Halorhodospira halophila: one gene and its partner. The protein of the gene in region 1 interacts with the protein of each later gene in a pairwise test. Links are inferred from orthologs where the notes say so. Each region holds a gene or a part of one and is shown on either strand. Other genes may lie near its edges. The genes, in order: hflK and ftsH.

Region 1 (5,425 bases):
TCGAAGATACCCACGTGCCCCACATCCAGATGCAGCTGCTCCACCCCGGCGGCGCGCAGCGTGGCGAGCATCAGCGAGATCACCTCCAGATCGCTCTCCACCCCGGCGTGGCCGTAGAGCTCTGCGCCAAGCTGCACGGCATTGCGGCTGCCGGCGGGCCCTTCGGCCCGCGCCTGCAGGGTGCTGCCGATGTAGCACAGCCGGGTGATGCCCTCGCGGCGCAGCTGATGGGCGTCGATCCGGGCCGCCTGCGGGGTGATGTCGGGGCGCACGCCCAGCGTCCGCCCGGAGAGTTGATCGGTGACCTTGAAGGTCTGCACGTCCAGATCCCGGCCGGTGCCGGTGAGCAGTGCCTCCAGGTACTCAATGAAAGGGGGCATGATCAGCTCATACCCCCAGGAATCGAAGAGATCCAACAGCCGACGGCGCAACGCCTCGGCCTGTGCGGCCTCCGGCGGCAACAGCTCGTCGACGCCGTCCGGCAGCATCCACCGTGCCTTGCGATCCATTAACCTCGCACCCAGTAGAGCAGCAGAACGCCCACCCCCATGGACAGGAGGCCGACGGTCCGCAGGCTTCGATCATCCATCTCGGCGGCCTGCAGGAACACCCGGCGCAGGGCGCCGGGATTCGCTGCAGGGAGGATGCCCTCGATCACCAGCAGGAGGGCGATCGCGGTGAGCAGGTCACCCATCTCCACGGCGATCCCCCCTCTCGGTCAGTCCTGATCGGGGGACCCGAGCTCGCCGTTCATCCCCGGCAGCTGCTCGCCGCCGTCGAAGAAGCGGAAGAACTGCGAGTCCGGCGACAGGACGAACAGATCGTCCTCACCCTGGAAGGACTCGCGATAGGCCCTGAGGCTGCGCTGGAAGGCGAAGAAATCCGGCTCCTGGCTGTAGGCGCTGGCGTAGATCTCCGCCGCGGTGGCATCACCCTCACCACGCAGGGACTCACCGTCCCGGTAGGCCTCGGCGAGGAGCACCGTCCGCTGACGGTCGGCGTCGGCGCGGATGCGCTCGCCGGCCTCCTCACCGCGGGCGCGGATCTCGCGGGCGACCCGCTCACGATCCGCCACCATGCGGTCGAAGATCGAGTCGGTAACGTCCTCGGGCAGATCGATGCGCTTGAGGCGCACATCGAGCACCTCCAGCCCCAGGCTCTGCGCCGCCTCGGCGGTGGTCACGCGCAGGATGTCCATGATCTGCACGCGCTCGCCGGAGATGATGTCCTGCACCGTGCGCTTACCGAACTCGGCACGCAGGGCATCGCGGATGATCTCGCGCAGGCGTTGGTTGGCCCGCTCCGGCTCACCACGGACGGTGGTGTAGTAACGCTCGGCATCATCCACGCGCCACTTCACGAAGGAGTCGACGATCAGGTTCTTCTGCTCCACCGTCAGGAACCGTTCCGGCTCCTCGTCCAGGTTCTGCACCCGGGCGTCGAACTTGCGGACGTTGTTCACGAACGGGGTCTTGAAGTGGAGCCCCGGATCAAAGTCCGACTTGATGATCTCACCAAGCCGGAACTTGAGCGCGACCTCCTTCTCGGAGACGGTGAACACCGAGAAGTAGCCGAGGATCGCGGCCACCACCAGCAGGGGCAACACGACGTTCTTCAGGATTCGCATCAGCGCGTCCCCCTATCACGGAGCGCCTCTCGTGCTCGCTGCGTCGGCGAGATGGCGTCCCGTTCCTGCGGTACATCGATATTGGATTCGCCGGCAAACGCCGTCGTGCCACTCCGGCGATCCATGAGCTTGTCCAGCGGCAGGTACATCAGCGACTGGCTGGACTCGGAGTCGAGCATCACCTTGGGCACGCGCCCGAGGATCTCCTCCATGGTCTCGAGGTAGATCCGCTGACGCATCAGCGACGGTGCGTTGCGGTACTCGGCCACCAGCGCCTCGAAGCGGGCCGCGTCACCCTCGGCCTGGGCGATAACCTGCTCGCGGTAACCGTCTGCTTCCTCGAGAATGCGCGCCGCCTGGCCCTGGGCCCGCGGGATCAGCTCATTGGCGTAGGCCTGGGCCCGGTTGATGGTGCGCTGCTCGTCCTCCCGGGCGCGGATGGCGTCCTCGAAGGCCGGCTGCACCGGCTCGGGGGGCTGGATATCCTGGACCGCCACCTGCACCACTTGCAGCCCGGTGCGGTACTCGTCCATCACCTCCTGGAGCAACCGCCCGGTCTCCTGCGCCACCTCGGTGCGGCCTTCGGTGAGCACATACTGCAGTTCACGCTTGCCGATGATCTCGCGCACGGCACTCTCGGTGACCTGCTTGAGGGTCTGCTCCGGCAAGCGGAAGTTGAACAGGTAGAGGAAAGGATCATTGACCTCGTACTGCGCCGCGATCCGCACATCGACGATGTTCTCGTCGCGGGTGATCATCAGCGCCTCGGCCGGCACGGGACGGGCCCGATTCTGCATCGACTCGTAGCCGACCTCGGCGATGCGCCGCTGGTCGACATTGACCCGCTCGATCTGGCCGATGGGGCGCGGCCAGTGCCAGTGCGGCCCGGGCTCCGTCGTATCGGAGTGGCGACCGAAGGTCAGCTCCACCCCGCGCCAGCCCTGGTCGACGATATAGATGCCGGATAGCATCCAGACCACGAAGGCGCCGAGCGCCAGCAAGCCGATGCCGGTTGCGCCGGGCCCGCGGGAGGGCCCGCTGGGCATGCGCCCGCCGAACAGGCCCTGCAACTGCTCACGCAACTTGCGGAAGACCTCATCCAGATCGGGCGGCCCCCCACTGCCGCCGCCTTTGGGGCCGCTGCCCCAGGGGTCGCGGCTGCCGCCGCCGGGCTCATTCCACGCCATTCGGGACTCCGTATGTGACTAAGACGATCCGCCGTCAGGTCGGTCGAACGGTCAGATTCTAGGGAGCTGCCCCGCCAACCGCAACCGAAGTCAGGTAGGGACAACCTCTCCGCGCGGCAGCCCCTCACGGACATGGAGCCTTTCCAGCTCATGCACGGGGAGCTCCACCTCCAGAGCGAGCTGGCCGTCGTCGGCGCAGTGCTCCTCGATGACACAGCCGAGCCGGAACAGCTGGGCACGCAGGCGCCCCTGATCCGGCCGCAGATGGACACGGCGCCGGGTGCGCTCCGGGCCGAGCCGCTCGGCCACCGCCTCGAGCAGGGCTTCCACCCCCTCACCGGTGGCCGCCGAGATCCGTACGCCGGTCACCAGGCCTTCGTCGTCCTCGATCCGGCCCGGCGCCAGGGCGCAGGTATCCACCTTGTTGTAGACACGCAGCGTGGGCACCGCATCGGCACCGAGTTCCGCGAGGACCGCCTCCACTTGCTCGATCTGGTGCTCGCGCTCCTCGGCCCCGGCGTCGATGACGTGAAGAAGCAGATCCGCGTCGGTGACCTCCTCGAGGGTCGAGCGGAAGGCCGCCACCAGATCGTGGGGCAGCCGGCTGATAAAGCCCACCGTATCCGAAACCACCGCCGCCGAGCCACGGGCCAGCTCCACGCGGCGCCACGAGGGATCGAGTGTCGCGAACAGCCGATCCTCGGCCAGGCGCTGTGAGCCGGTAACGTGATTGAACAGGGTGGACTTGCCGGCGTTGGTATAGCCGACCAGCGAGACCACGGGCAGCTCGCGCTTGCGCCGGGCCTTGCGGCCCTGCTCACGGGTTCGGCGCACCTTGGCCAGGCGCCGTTCGATCTGCTGGATGCGCCCGCCGATGAACCGGCGGTCCATCTCCAGCTGCTTCTCGCCCGGGCCACGCAGGCCGATCCCGCCTTTCTGCCGCTCCAGGTGGGACCAGCCGCGGACCAGGCGACTGGCGACGTGCTTGAGCTGCGCCAGCTCCACCTGGAGCCGGCCCTCGAAGGTTCGCGCCCGCTGCGCGAAGATATCCAGGATCAGCCCGGTGCGATCGAGCACACGGCAGCCCAGGTCGGTCTCCAGGTTGCGCTCCTGAGCCGCCGACAGCGGCTGGTCAACCAGCACCAGCCCGGCGTCCAGTTCGCGCACCCGCTCGGCCAGCTCGGCGACCTTGCCGCGGCCGATGAAGGTCCGCGGATCCGGGGTGTCGCGTCGGTGGCGAAAGCGGCCCACCACCTCGGCGCCGGCGGAGTCACCCAGCGCCTCGAACTCCTCCGCGGCGTCCAGGGCGTCCCCTGGAAGCCGGACGTGCAGCACCACGGCCCGTTCGCCCCCAGAAGGCCGGGCGAACAGATCCGCCGGACCGCTACCCTTGCGCTGATTAGTTATCGCTTGCCTCCTCGCCGACGACCGCCTCGGCGGATGCCTCTTCGCCCTGCTGCGGCAGGCGCACGCGCCGTGCCGGGACGATGGTCGAGATGGCGTGCTTGTACACCATCTGGTTGACGTTGTTGCGCAACAGCACCACGAACTGATCGAAGGACTCGATCTGCCCCTGCAGCTTGATCCCATTGACCAGGTAGATCGAGACCGGAACCTTTTCCTTGCGCAGGGTATTCAGAAAGGGTTCCTGCAATGACTGCCCCTTCGCCATGACGATTCGCCCCCAATGATTGTTGTTGTTATGACCCGCGAACCCCGCCGCAGGGGCGCCACTTGCTCATGGGAAAAGTGTATCACACGCCCCCGAGGGCCCCGGTGACATAGCTGTGAACCCGCGCCTCCAGCCCGTCGCCCGCCGTGAACCGGACTCCGTCGTCCTGCCCGCGCAACCAGGTGATCTGGCGCTTGGCGTACTGACGCGTGGCGCGCAGCCCCCGGCGGATCATCGTGGGGTGGTCGCAGGCGCCTTCCAGGTAATGCCAGACTTGCCTGTATCCGACCGCACGAATCGCCGGGAGTTCCTCGCCCAGATCGCCGCGGCGGTGCAGCGCCACCACCTCGCCCACCAGCCCGGCGGCGAGCATGGCCCGGAAACGGGCCTCGATGCGCCGGTGCAGCCAGGCACGCTCCGGCGGCTCGAGGATGACCTTCAGCGGCGCCTCGTCCAGCCCCGGCAGCCCCGGCTCGCGCTGGACCTCGCTCAGCGGTCGGCCGGTGAGCCGGTAGACCTCCAGCGCCCGCTGGATGCGCTGGCTGTCGTTGGGGTGCAGCCGTGCGGCACTCTCCGGATCCAGGGCCCACAACCGCCGATGCAGCGCCTGCACGCCGTGGGCCGCCTCCTCCGCCGCCAACTCGGCGCGGATCCGGGTATCCGCCGGCGGCATGGGTGAGAGCCCGTGCTGAAGCGCCTGGAAATAGAGACCGGTCCCACCGACAAGCACCGGCAACCGCCCGCGGCCGCGGATGGCGGCGATGGCCGCCTGGGCGTCGCGGGCGAACTCCGCCGCCGAGTAGCGCTCGACCGGGTCGCGGATGTCGATCAGATGGTGCGGGCAGCGCGCGCGCACCGCGCGGGAGGGCTTGGCGGTCCCGATATCCAACCCTCGATAGATCTGCGCCGAATCGACACTGACGATCTCCCCGCCCAGCC
Region 2 (9,792 bases), on another replicon or contig:
GATCCCGCGATTCAATCCCGCAATCGCGGAAAAGGGGCTACTCCGCTTCACCCTCTTCCGCAGGCGCGTCCGGCTCCACCGGCTGACCCGGCGCCTCAGGCGCGGGGGCCTCCTGCTCCGCCGGCATGTCCGGAGCCGCCGGCGCCTCCGGATCCTCCTCTTCCGTCTCTTCCTCGCTCTCGAGCACGTCGTCGTCGCCAATCACCGAAGCGCCGCCGCCGATCCCCTGCGAGGCGATCACCGCCAGCCCCAGGCTGGTCAGGAAGAAGGTCGTACCCAGGGTCGCAATCAGCTTGGTCATGAAGGTCGCTGCGCCGCGCGAGCCGAAGACGGTGCTCGAGGCACCGCTGCCGAAGGCGGCTCCCATGTCAGCGCCCTTCCCCTGGTTCAGCAGGACCAGCACCACCAGGGCAACGGCGATGACGATATGGACGGCAAGCAACGCTTCAAACATGGGTCTACCTCAGCCCTCCGCGGCTGCGTTGTAAATCGAAAGGAAGCTGTCGGGATCCAGCGACGCGCCACCGATCAGACCGCCGTCGATATCCGGCTGGGCCAGGAGCTCGGCGGCATTGTCCGCCTTCATGCTGCCCCCGTAGAGGATGCGCAGCTGGTCGGCCACCTCATTGCCATCGCGCTCCGCAACGCGCTGACGGATGAAAGCGTGCACCGCCTGCGCCTGTTCCGGGGTTGCGGTCCGCCCGGTCCCAATGGCCCAGACCGGCTCATAGGCGATGACCGCCCCCTGGAAGGCCGCCCCGTCCACGGCGTCGATGGCAGCGTCGAGCTGTTCACCTACCACAGTCTCGGTGCGCTCGGCATCTCGCTCGGCCAGGGTCTCGCCAACGCACAGGATCGGGGTCAGCCCGGCATTGCGCGCCGCCACGAACTTGCCGGCCACCCGGCCGTTGTCCTCGCCGTAGAGCGTCCGACGCTCCGAGTGCCCGACGATCACGTAACGGCACCCCGCCTCGAGCAGCATGCCCGCCGACACTTCGCCGGTGTAGGCGCCCGACTCGTACTCGCTGACGTCCTGCGCACCCAGCGCCACACCGAATGGCAGCTGCGATGCGGCCGCCGCGAGCAAGGGATACGGCGGGCAGACCGCCAGCTCGGCATCGCCACCGCTGTCGGCAGCGTGCTCCGCAACGCGGCGGACCAGATCCTGGTCGCCGTTCATCTTCCAGTTACCAGCAATGATCTTGCGCCGCATGCCTAGACCCAACCCTGTCTATGGATTCCTGTGAAGCTGACGAAGCCTATCTACACAAGCGACTGAAATCAAATCGGGTCGGTGGCCGCACCCCGGGCCGCGCTGGCCACGGTCTCCGCCAGCGACTCGACCAGGCGATCCACCTGCGCCCCGTCGGCGCCCTCGACCATCACCCGCAGCAGCGGCTCTGTCCCCGACGGACGCAACAACACCCGCCCCCGTTCGCCGAGCTCTTGCTCGGCCTCGCTGACCGCTTCGTTGACCGCCGGCAACCCGAGTACGTCCACGCCACGCTCGATCGGCACATTGACCAGACGCTGTGGATAGTACTGCATCCCGGCGACCAGCTCATCCAGCGGCCGGCCGGTGGTCACCATGGCCTCGAGCACCTGCAGCGCCGAGATCAGCCCGTCGCCGGTGGTGGTCCGATCCAGGCAGATGATATGACCGGAGGACTCACCGCCCAGCACACCGCCGACCTGCAGCAGCCGCTCGAGGACATAACGGTCGCCCACCCGGGTCCGCTCCAGGGGAAGCCCCAGCTCCTGCAGCGCCACCTCCAGGCCGAGGTTGGTCATTTGGGTGCCGACCACCGGTCCGCACGCCTGACCACGGGCCACCCGGGCCGTAGCGATGATATAGAGCAGACCATCGCCATCGATCAGGCGGCCGGACCGGTCGGCCATGATCACCCGGTCGCCGTCGCCGTCGAACGCCACACCGACATCCGCGGACTCGTCCACCACCCGCCGGCACAGACGCTCCGGGTGCTGGGAGCCGTGATCGACATTGATGTTCAGCCCGTCCGGCTCGTGGCCGATGAGCACCACCTCGGCACCCAGCTCGCGGAGCACCGCCGGTGCCGCCTGGTAGGTGGCACCGTGGGCGCAGTCAACCACGACCCGGAGACCGCGCAGGTCGATGCGCCGACCCACAGAGCCCTTGCAGAACTCGATGTACCGCCCGACCGCGTCGTTGATACGGGTCGCGCGGCCCAGCTCCTGGCAGGGGACCATCTGCGGCGGCCCGTCCTGGAGCAGTCGCTCGATGGCCTCTTCGGTGGCGTCGTCGAGCTTGTAGCCATCCGGGCCGAAGAACTTGATCCCGTTATCGTAATGCGGGTTGTGCGAGGCGCTGATGACGACACCGGCCCGGGCATGGAGGGTCCGCGTCAGGTAGGCAATGGCCGGGGTCGGCATGGGCCCGAGCATCAGACTGTGCACGCCGGCGGCCGCGAAACCGGCCTCGAGGGCGGACTCGAACATGTACCCGGACAGCCGGGTGTCCTTGCCGATGACCACCTTGCGCTGCCCCTCGCCGACGAGGACACGGCCAGCCGCCCAGCCCAGCCTGAGGACGAAGTCCGGGGTGATCGGCGCCTCGCCGACCCGCCCGCGGATGCCATCGGTTCCGAAATAGATTCTCTGCTCGGCCAAGTCCGTGTTCCCTTTCAGTGCACTTGCCTAGGCGCTCGCGGCCGTCGCTGCCACCCGCACCGCGTCGGCGGTCGCCCCAACATCGTGGGCACGAATGATCCGTGCCCCCTGGTACACGGCGACGGCCGCCGCCGCCAGGCTGCCTGGCAACCGCTCCTCCACCGGGCGATCCAGCAGTTTGCCGATCATGGACTTGCGCGACATGCCGACGAGCACCGGTGGTCCGAGCGCCACGATCCGATCCAGGTGCCGGAGCAGCTGGTAGTTGTGCTCCAGCGTCTTACCGAAACCGAACCCCGGATCGAGCAGCATGCGCTCGCGTGGCAGCCCGGCCTCCTCGGCGGCGGCCATCCGTTCCGCCAAGCATTCGGCCACCTCGGTCACCACGTCATTGTAGCTCGGCGCATCCTGCATGGTCCGGGGCTGACCCTGCATGTGCATCAGACACACTGGGACGCCCAGCCCGGCGGCTGCCTCCGCGGCCCCCGGCTCCTGCAGCGCACGGATGTCGTTGATCAAACCCGCCCCGGCGGCTACCGCCTCGCGGGCCACCTCGGGCTTGTAGGTGTCCACGGAGATCGGGCAATCGACCTCGCGGGCCAGGGCCTCGACGACCGGGACCACTCGCTCAAGCTCCTGCTCCAGCGGCACCGGCGGCGCACCGGGGCGGCTCGACTCGCCTCCGACATCGATCAGGTCGGCGCCCTCGGCCACCATCCGCCGGGCATGGGCGCGCGCCTGCTCCAGGTCGAGGAAGTGGCCCCCGTCCGAAAAGGAGTCCGGGGTCACGTTGAGCACGCCCATAACCCGCGGCCGATCTAACGAGAGGGGGCGGCCCCCGCAATGGAGAACCGCCCCGTCGGACAACGCCACCATCAGTGTTCGCCTACGGGTCCGCCGATGGGTCCCTCGCGGCCGTCGTCCTTGCCATCCGTTTCGGCCTGGTCGTCAACCCCGACCGTCTCGCCCTCGTCGGTGGAGCCACCGCCCTGATCGCGATCCTGCCACCCCTTGGGCGGCCGGGGCTCCTTGCCCTGCATGATGTCATCGATCTGGTCGCGGTCGATGGTCTCGTACTTCATCAGGGCATCGGCCATGATATGGAGCTTTTCCAGGTTCTCCTGGAGGATCTTCTCCGCGGCGGTGTAGTTGCTGTCGATCACCGCCCGGACCTCCTCGTCGATGGCGTGCTGCGTCTCGTCCGAGACCTCCTTCTGCTGCGCCATCGAGCGGCCGAGGAAGACTTCGCCCTCCTCTTCGCCGTAGGCAAGCGGGCCAAGCCGCGCCGAGAGCCCCCACTTGGTGACCATGTTGCGGGCAATCTCGGTGGCCCGCTGGATGTCGTTCTGGGCACCGGTGGTGACCCGGTCGTTGCCAAAGATCAGCTCCTCGGCGATCCGGCCGCCAAAGAGGCTGGCAATCATGCTGTCCAGGCGCTGCTTGGTGTAGCTGTACCGATCCTCTTCCGGGAGGAACATGGTCACGCCCAACGCACGACCGCGTGGGATGATCGTCACCTTATGGACCGGATCATGCTCCGGGGTGCGCAGGCCGACGATGGCGTGCCCAGCCTCGTGGTAGGCCGTGAGCTTCTTCTCGTCTTCCTTCATCACCATGGACTTGCGCTCGGAGCCCATCATGATCTTGTCCTTGGCCTGCTCGAAGTCCGTCTGATCGACGGCCTCCTTGTTGGCCCGCGCTGCGAACAGCGCCGCCTCGTTGACCAAGTTCTGCAGATCGGCCCCGGAGAAGCCCGGCGTTCCGCGGGCGATGATCTCGGGCCGGACGTCGTCGGCCATGGGCACCTTGCGCATGTGCACGTTCAGGATCTGCTCGCGTCCGCGCACATCCGGCAGCGGCACCACCACCTGGCGGTCGAAGCGGCCGGGGCGCAGCAGTGCCGGGTCGAGCACGTCCGGCCGGTTGGTGGCGGCGATGACGATGATGCCCTCGCTGCCCTCGAAACCGTCCATCTCGACGAGCATCTGATTTAGCGTCTGCTCGCGCTCGTCGTGACCACCACCGAGCCCGGCGCCGCGTTGACGGCCGACGGCGTCCAGCTCATCGATGAAGATGATGCACGGCGCCTGCTTCTTGGCCTGCTGGAACATGTCCCGCACCCGGGAGGCGCCGACGCCGACGAACATCTCGACGAAGTCCGACCCGGAGATGGAGAAGAACGGCACCCGCGCCTCGCCGGCGATGGCCTTGGCGAGCAGGGTCTTGCCGGTTCCCGGCGGCCCGACCATGAGCACGCCGCGCGGGATGGTCCCGCCGAGCTTCTGGAACTTGCTTGGGTCGCGCAGGAAGTCCACAAGCTCCTTGACGTCCTCCTTGGCCTCGTCGCAGCCGGCCACGTCCGAGAAGCTGTGCTTGCTCTGCTCCTCGGTCATCATCTTGGCCTTGCTCTTGCCGAAGGACATCGCCCCGCGGCCGCCACCGCCTCCCTGCATCTGGCGCATGAAGTAGATCCACACGGCGATCAGCAGCAGGAAGGGCGTCCACGAGATGAGGATCTGCAGGAGCATGCTGTCTTCCTCAGCCCGCTCCGCATCGATGGTGACGCCGTGCTCGAGCAGTTCGCCGATCAGCGCCCGGTTGTCCACCTCGGGGTTGAAGGTCAGGTACTCGTTGCCGTCGGCGTGCTGGATGGTGATCTCCTCGCCCCGGATCAGCACCTCGCGGATATTGCCGCGCTCGACCTCGTTGAGGAACTCGGAGTAGGGGACCTTCTCGGTCACATCCGCCGACTGCTCCTGGAAGTTGCTGAATACGGACATCAGCACGACGGCGATGATGACCCAAAGGATCAGATTCTTGGCCATGTCGCTCACGGCGTCACCTCAATCTGCCTGAATGCGGCACCTGATAGGCACCTTACTATACCGTCGGACCGCGAGCCAGAAGGTAGACCTCCCGACTGCCCGACCTGGAGGCGTCCGGTTTGCGAGAGAGGACGCGGGAGAAGCGCCGTGTCAGCTCGCCGCGGAACGTGTCGAACCCCTCGCCGTGGAAGACCTTGACGAGGAAGTCACCATCCTTATGCAAGAATTGACCGGCAAAGTCGGCGGCGAGTTCCGCCAGCCCCATCGCCGCCGGCTGATCCACCGCGCTGTGCCCGGTCAGATTCGGCGCCATGTCGGAGAGCACCACATCCACCGGGCGCCCGCCCAGCGCGGTCTCCACGGCGCGCAGCCCGTCGTCGGTGGAAAAGTCGGCGTGGACGAACGTAACCCCGGGCAGGGGTTCCATCTCCAGCAGGTCGATGGCGACGACCAACCCCGACGCGCCCACCTTCGGCGCCGCCAGCTGCGACCACCCACCGGGTGCGGCGCCCAGGTCAACAACCACCTGACCGGGGCGCAGGAGCCCGTCGCGCTGGTCGATCGCCTCGAGCTTAAGTGCTGCCCGCGAGCGCCACCCCTCAGCACGGGCACGGCGGACGAACGGATCGCTTTCGTGCCGGCTCCGCCGGGCCCGGGAGTTGCAGCCGCTGCGCCGCCGCCTACAGGCCGCCATGCCCGCCCCCTTCCGCCACGCGGCGGCGCGCCACGGCACGTGCGCGCAGCACGACCCAGCCGGCACCCAGGCTGGCGACCACCAGCACGCCGAGCGCCTCCTGCCAGGCGGCGAGATCGAGACCCAGCGTCAGGAAGTACGCCGAGATGATCACCAGCACCACCACACCCAGCTCGATCTTGACCTCGCGCAGCGGCCCGCCGCTTGCCCGGACCACGCCACGGCGTGATAGCCTTCTTGCTTTATCGTCACCAGGCACCAAACACCTCCATGCATCTAGATCCGGATCAACTCAAGCAACTCCGCCGGCTCGGCCACGCCCTCAAGCCCGTCGTCCTGACCGGGGCCGCCGGCCTCAGCGAGGGGGTCCTGGAGGAGATTGAGCGTGCCCTGGACGACCACGAGCTGATCAAGGTGAAGCTCGCCGGCGCCAGCAAGGAGGAGCGCCAGGCCATGACCGAGGAGATTGCCGAACAGACCGGGGCGATCGTGGTCCAGACCATCGGGCGGATCGTCCTGCTCTATCGAGAGAACCCGGAGAAGAGCCAAGTCCTGATCTGAGCTCCCGCGCGGCAGACGCTCAGCGTCCCTGTTCCGCGGTGTCGACGGCATCACCGTCACCTGCCGCCAGCCGCGGTTCGATCCCGCCGAGTACCAGGACCAGCGCAATGGCACTGGCCACGAAGTAGAGGCTTTCGGCGGCACGCAGGGCCGAGAGGTACCCGACTTCACCGGCCTGCTCAGTTAAAACCGCCATCGGTGGCCGCACCCAGAACTCTCCCACCGCCAGCACGACCGCCAACAGCACCAGCAGCCACAGCCGCCAGTGGGCCGCCAGCGGACGGATCCGGTGGCGCAACTGTGTCGGTATCAGCAGCGCGGCACACACCAGGGCGATCCAAGCCACCAGGCCGGTGATCTCGCCGACCAACGCCGCCGCCTGGGCGGTGTCCTCCAGCGTGCGAAACAGCAATGGCGAGACGATGTAGCCGACGCTCCACAGCGCGCCGGCCAGCATCGTCAGCGCCACCCGCTCGGCCGCGCGGATCAGCACCGCACCTCCACCGCCGGGCCGCTGCGGGCAAGCTGCCCGCACCTACTCATAGCGGACCTCGACGATCTCATAGGTCCGCTCACCGCCCGGGGCCTGCACCACGGCCTCGTCACCCTCCTCCTTGCCGATCAGCGCGCGGGCGATGGGCGAGTTGACCGAGATGAGGTGCTGCTTGATGTCCGCCTCGTCCTCGCCAACGATCTGATAGCTGACCGTCTCCTCGGTGTCGGTGTCCTCGAGCGCCACGGTCGCCCCGAAGACGATCTTCGGGGCCGCCTGCACCGTCGCCGGGTCAATGATCTGGGCGTTGGACAGTTTGCCCTCGATCTCCTGGATACGGCCCTCAATAAAACTCTGCTGCTCGCGCGCGGCGTGATACTCGGCGTTCTCTTTTAGGTCGCCGTGTTCCCTCGCCTCGGCAATCGCCTGGATGACCCGCGGGCGATCCTCGTGCTTGAGCCGCTGAAGCTCCTCACGCAGCTTCTCTGCGCCACGAACCGTCAACGGTATCTTGCTCATCCCGTCATCTCCCTGTGCAGGGCGTGAAGGGGGCGGGCCTCCCAGTCCTTCATGTGATCCAGTGCCAGGCACGTGGCCCGGGCACCCGCGATGGTCGTCGTGTAGCAGACCTTGCGCTGCAGCGCCTCGCGGCGGATCGAGTAGGAGTCGGCAATGGCCTGCCGCCCCTCGGTGGTATTCACGATCAGATCGATCTCGTCGTTCTTGATGGCGTCCACGACATGCGGCCGACCCTCGATGACCTTGTTGATCCGGCGCACCTCCAGGCCCGCCTCCTCGAGGGCGGCCGCGGTGCCATGGGTGGCGATCAAGCGAAAGCCGCGCCGAACCAGGTCCCGCGCCACCTCGACCGCTGCCTCCTTGTCCACCTCACGCACACTGACAAAGGCACAGCCGCCCCGCGGCAGGGTCACCCCCGCAGCCAGCTGAGCCTTCGCGTAGGCCTCCCCGAAACAGGCGCCAATACCCATCACTTCGCCGGTAGACTTCATCTCCGGACCGAGGATGGGATCAACACCGGGGAACTTGAGGAACGGGAAGACCGCCTCTTTTACGGAATAGTAGTTAGGGATGACCTCGTTCACCACCCCCTGCTCCGCCAGGGTGCGGCCGGCCATGCAGCGGGCGGCCACCTTGGCCAGCGGCACGCCACACGCCTTGGCGACGTAGGGCACGGTCCGCGAGGCGCGCGGGTTGACCTCCAGTAGGAAGATGCGCTGCCCCTGGATGGCGAACTGCACGTTCATCAGCCCGACCACCCCGAGCTCCCGGGAGAGCAGGCGCACCTGCTCGCGGATCCGATCCTGCACATCCTGCCCCAGCGTGTAGGGCGGGATAGAGCAGGCGGAGTCGCCGGAGTGGACGCCGGCCTGCTCGATATGCTGCATGATGCCGCCAATCACCACCTGATCGCCGTCGCTGACGGCGTCCACGTCGACCTCCACGGCATCGTCGAGGAAGCGGTCAAGCAGCACCGGCGAGTTGTGCGAAACCCGCACGGCCTCGTTCATGTACTGGCGCAGCTCGCTCTCCTCGTAGACGATCTCCATCGCCCGACCACCAAGGACGTACGAGGGGCGCACCACCAGCGGATAACCGATCTCGGCAGCCAGCTGCAGGGCCTCGGTCTCCGTGCGGGCGGTGCGGTTCGGCGGCTGCATCAGATCGATGCGGCCGATCATGTCCTGGAAGCGCTCCCGGTCCTCGGCCAGATCGATGGAGTCCGGGGTCGTACCGATGATCGGCGTCCCGGCGGCCTCGAGTTCGCGGGCGAGCTTCAGCGGCGTCTGCCCGCCGTACTGGACGATCACCCCGTCCGGCTGCTCCGTCTCGACCACCTCCAGCACGTCCTCCAGGGTCAACGGCTCGAAGTAAAGCCGATCCGAGGTGTCGTAGTCGGTGGAGACGGTCTCGGGGTTGCAGTTGACCATGATGGTCTCGTAGCCGTCATCGCGAAGGGCCAGCGAGGCGTGGACGCAGCAATAGTCGAACTCGATCCCCTGCCCGATACGGTTCGGCCCGCCGCCGAGAACCATGATCTTCTTGCGTCCGCTCGGCTCTGCCTCGCACTCCTCCTCGTAGGTGGAGTAGAGGTAGGCGGTGGCGGTGGGGAACTCGGCGGCGCAGGAGTCCACCCGCTTGAACACCGGCCGCACGCCCAGATCGCGGCGGCGCTGGCGCACCTGGGACTCCTTGACGCCCCACAGGGCCGCCAGACGGGCATCGGAGAAACCGCGCCGCTTGAGGCGCAGCAGCGCCCCGGCATCACAGTCGTCCAGGGTCGAGGCGGCGACCTCCCCCTCCACGGCGATCAGCTCCTCGACCTGCGCGAGGAACCACGGGTCGATGGCCGTCATGCCGTGGACCTCATCGAGGGTGAAGCCGACCCGGAACGCATCCCCCAGGTGCAGTACCCGATCCGGGGTCGGCTGACGCAGCGAGTGGCGCACCGTATCGCGCACGTCCGTGCGACTGTGGTCGAGCCGCTCGTCGAGCCCGGACAGATCCTGCTCCAGTCCCCGCAGGGCCTTCTGGAAAGACTCCTGGAAGGT

The links.
Region 2: the proteins of hflK (region 1) and ftsH interact in binary tests that used the Escherichia coli proteins (3 or more experiments, as listed by UniProt). The link is inferred for Halorhodospira halophila from one-to-one orthologs.

Annotation. Positions count from the first base shown.
Region 1 is NZ_NHSN01000011.1:34,536-39,960, forward strand. Bases 721-3,557 are described here. They hold hflK (FtsH protease activity modulator HflK), read right to left. Parts: upstream 2,815-3,557; coding sequence 1,627-2,814; downstream 721-1,626. Other genes in these bases: hflC (protease modulator HflC), read right to left, coding at 721-1,627; hflX (ribosome rescue GTPase HflX), read right to left, coding at 2,905-3,557. Also shown: CCR79_RS03745 (ATP phosphoribosyltransferase regulatory subunit), read right to left, coding at 1-509; CCR79_RS03750 (DUF2065 domain-containing protein), read right to left, coding at 509-694; more of hflC, read right to left, coding at 719-720; more of hflX, read right to left, coding at 3,558-4,185; RNA chaperone Hfq, read right to left, coding at 4,214-4,486; tRNA (adenosine(37)-N6)-dimethylallyltransferase MiaA, read right to left, coding at 4,569-5,425.
Region 2 is NZ_NHSN01000025.1:42,259-52,050, forward strand. The notes cover bases 3,005-5,899. They hold ftsH (ATP-dependent zinc metalloprotease FtsH), read right to left. Parts: upstream 5,484-5,899; coding sequence 3,525-5,483; downstream 3,005-3,524. Other genes in these bases: folP (dihydropteroate synthase), read right to left, coding at 3,005-3,525; CCR79_RS09545 (RlmE family RNA methyltransferase), read right to left, coding at 5,530-5,899. Also shown: preprotein translocase subunit SecG, read right to left, coding at 38-454; tpiA (triose-phosphate isomerase), read right to left, coding at 464-1,213; glmM (phosphoglucosamine mutase), read right to left, coding at 1,282-2,649; more of folP, read right to left, coding at 2,677-3,004; more of CCR79_RS09545, read right to left, coding at 5,900-6,168; CCR79_RS09550 (hypothetical protein), read right to left, coding at 6,155-6,427; ribosome assembly RNA-binding protein YhbY, read left to right, coding at 6,439-6,729; CCR79_RS09560 (DUF4149 domain-containing protein), read right to left, coding at 6,749-7,222; transcription elongation factor GreA, read right to left, coding at 7,265-7,741; carB (carbamoyl-phosphate synthase large subunit), read right to left, coding at 7,738-9,792. UniProt on the Escherichia coli protein: Acts as a processive, ATP-dependent zinc metallopeptidase for both cytoplasmic and membrane proteins. Plays a role in the quality control of integral membrane proteins.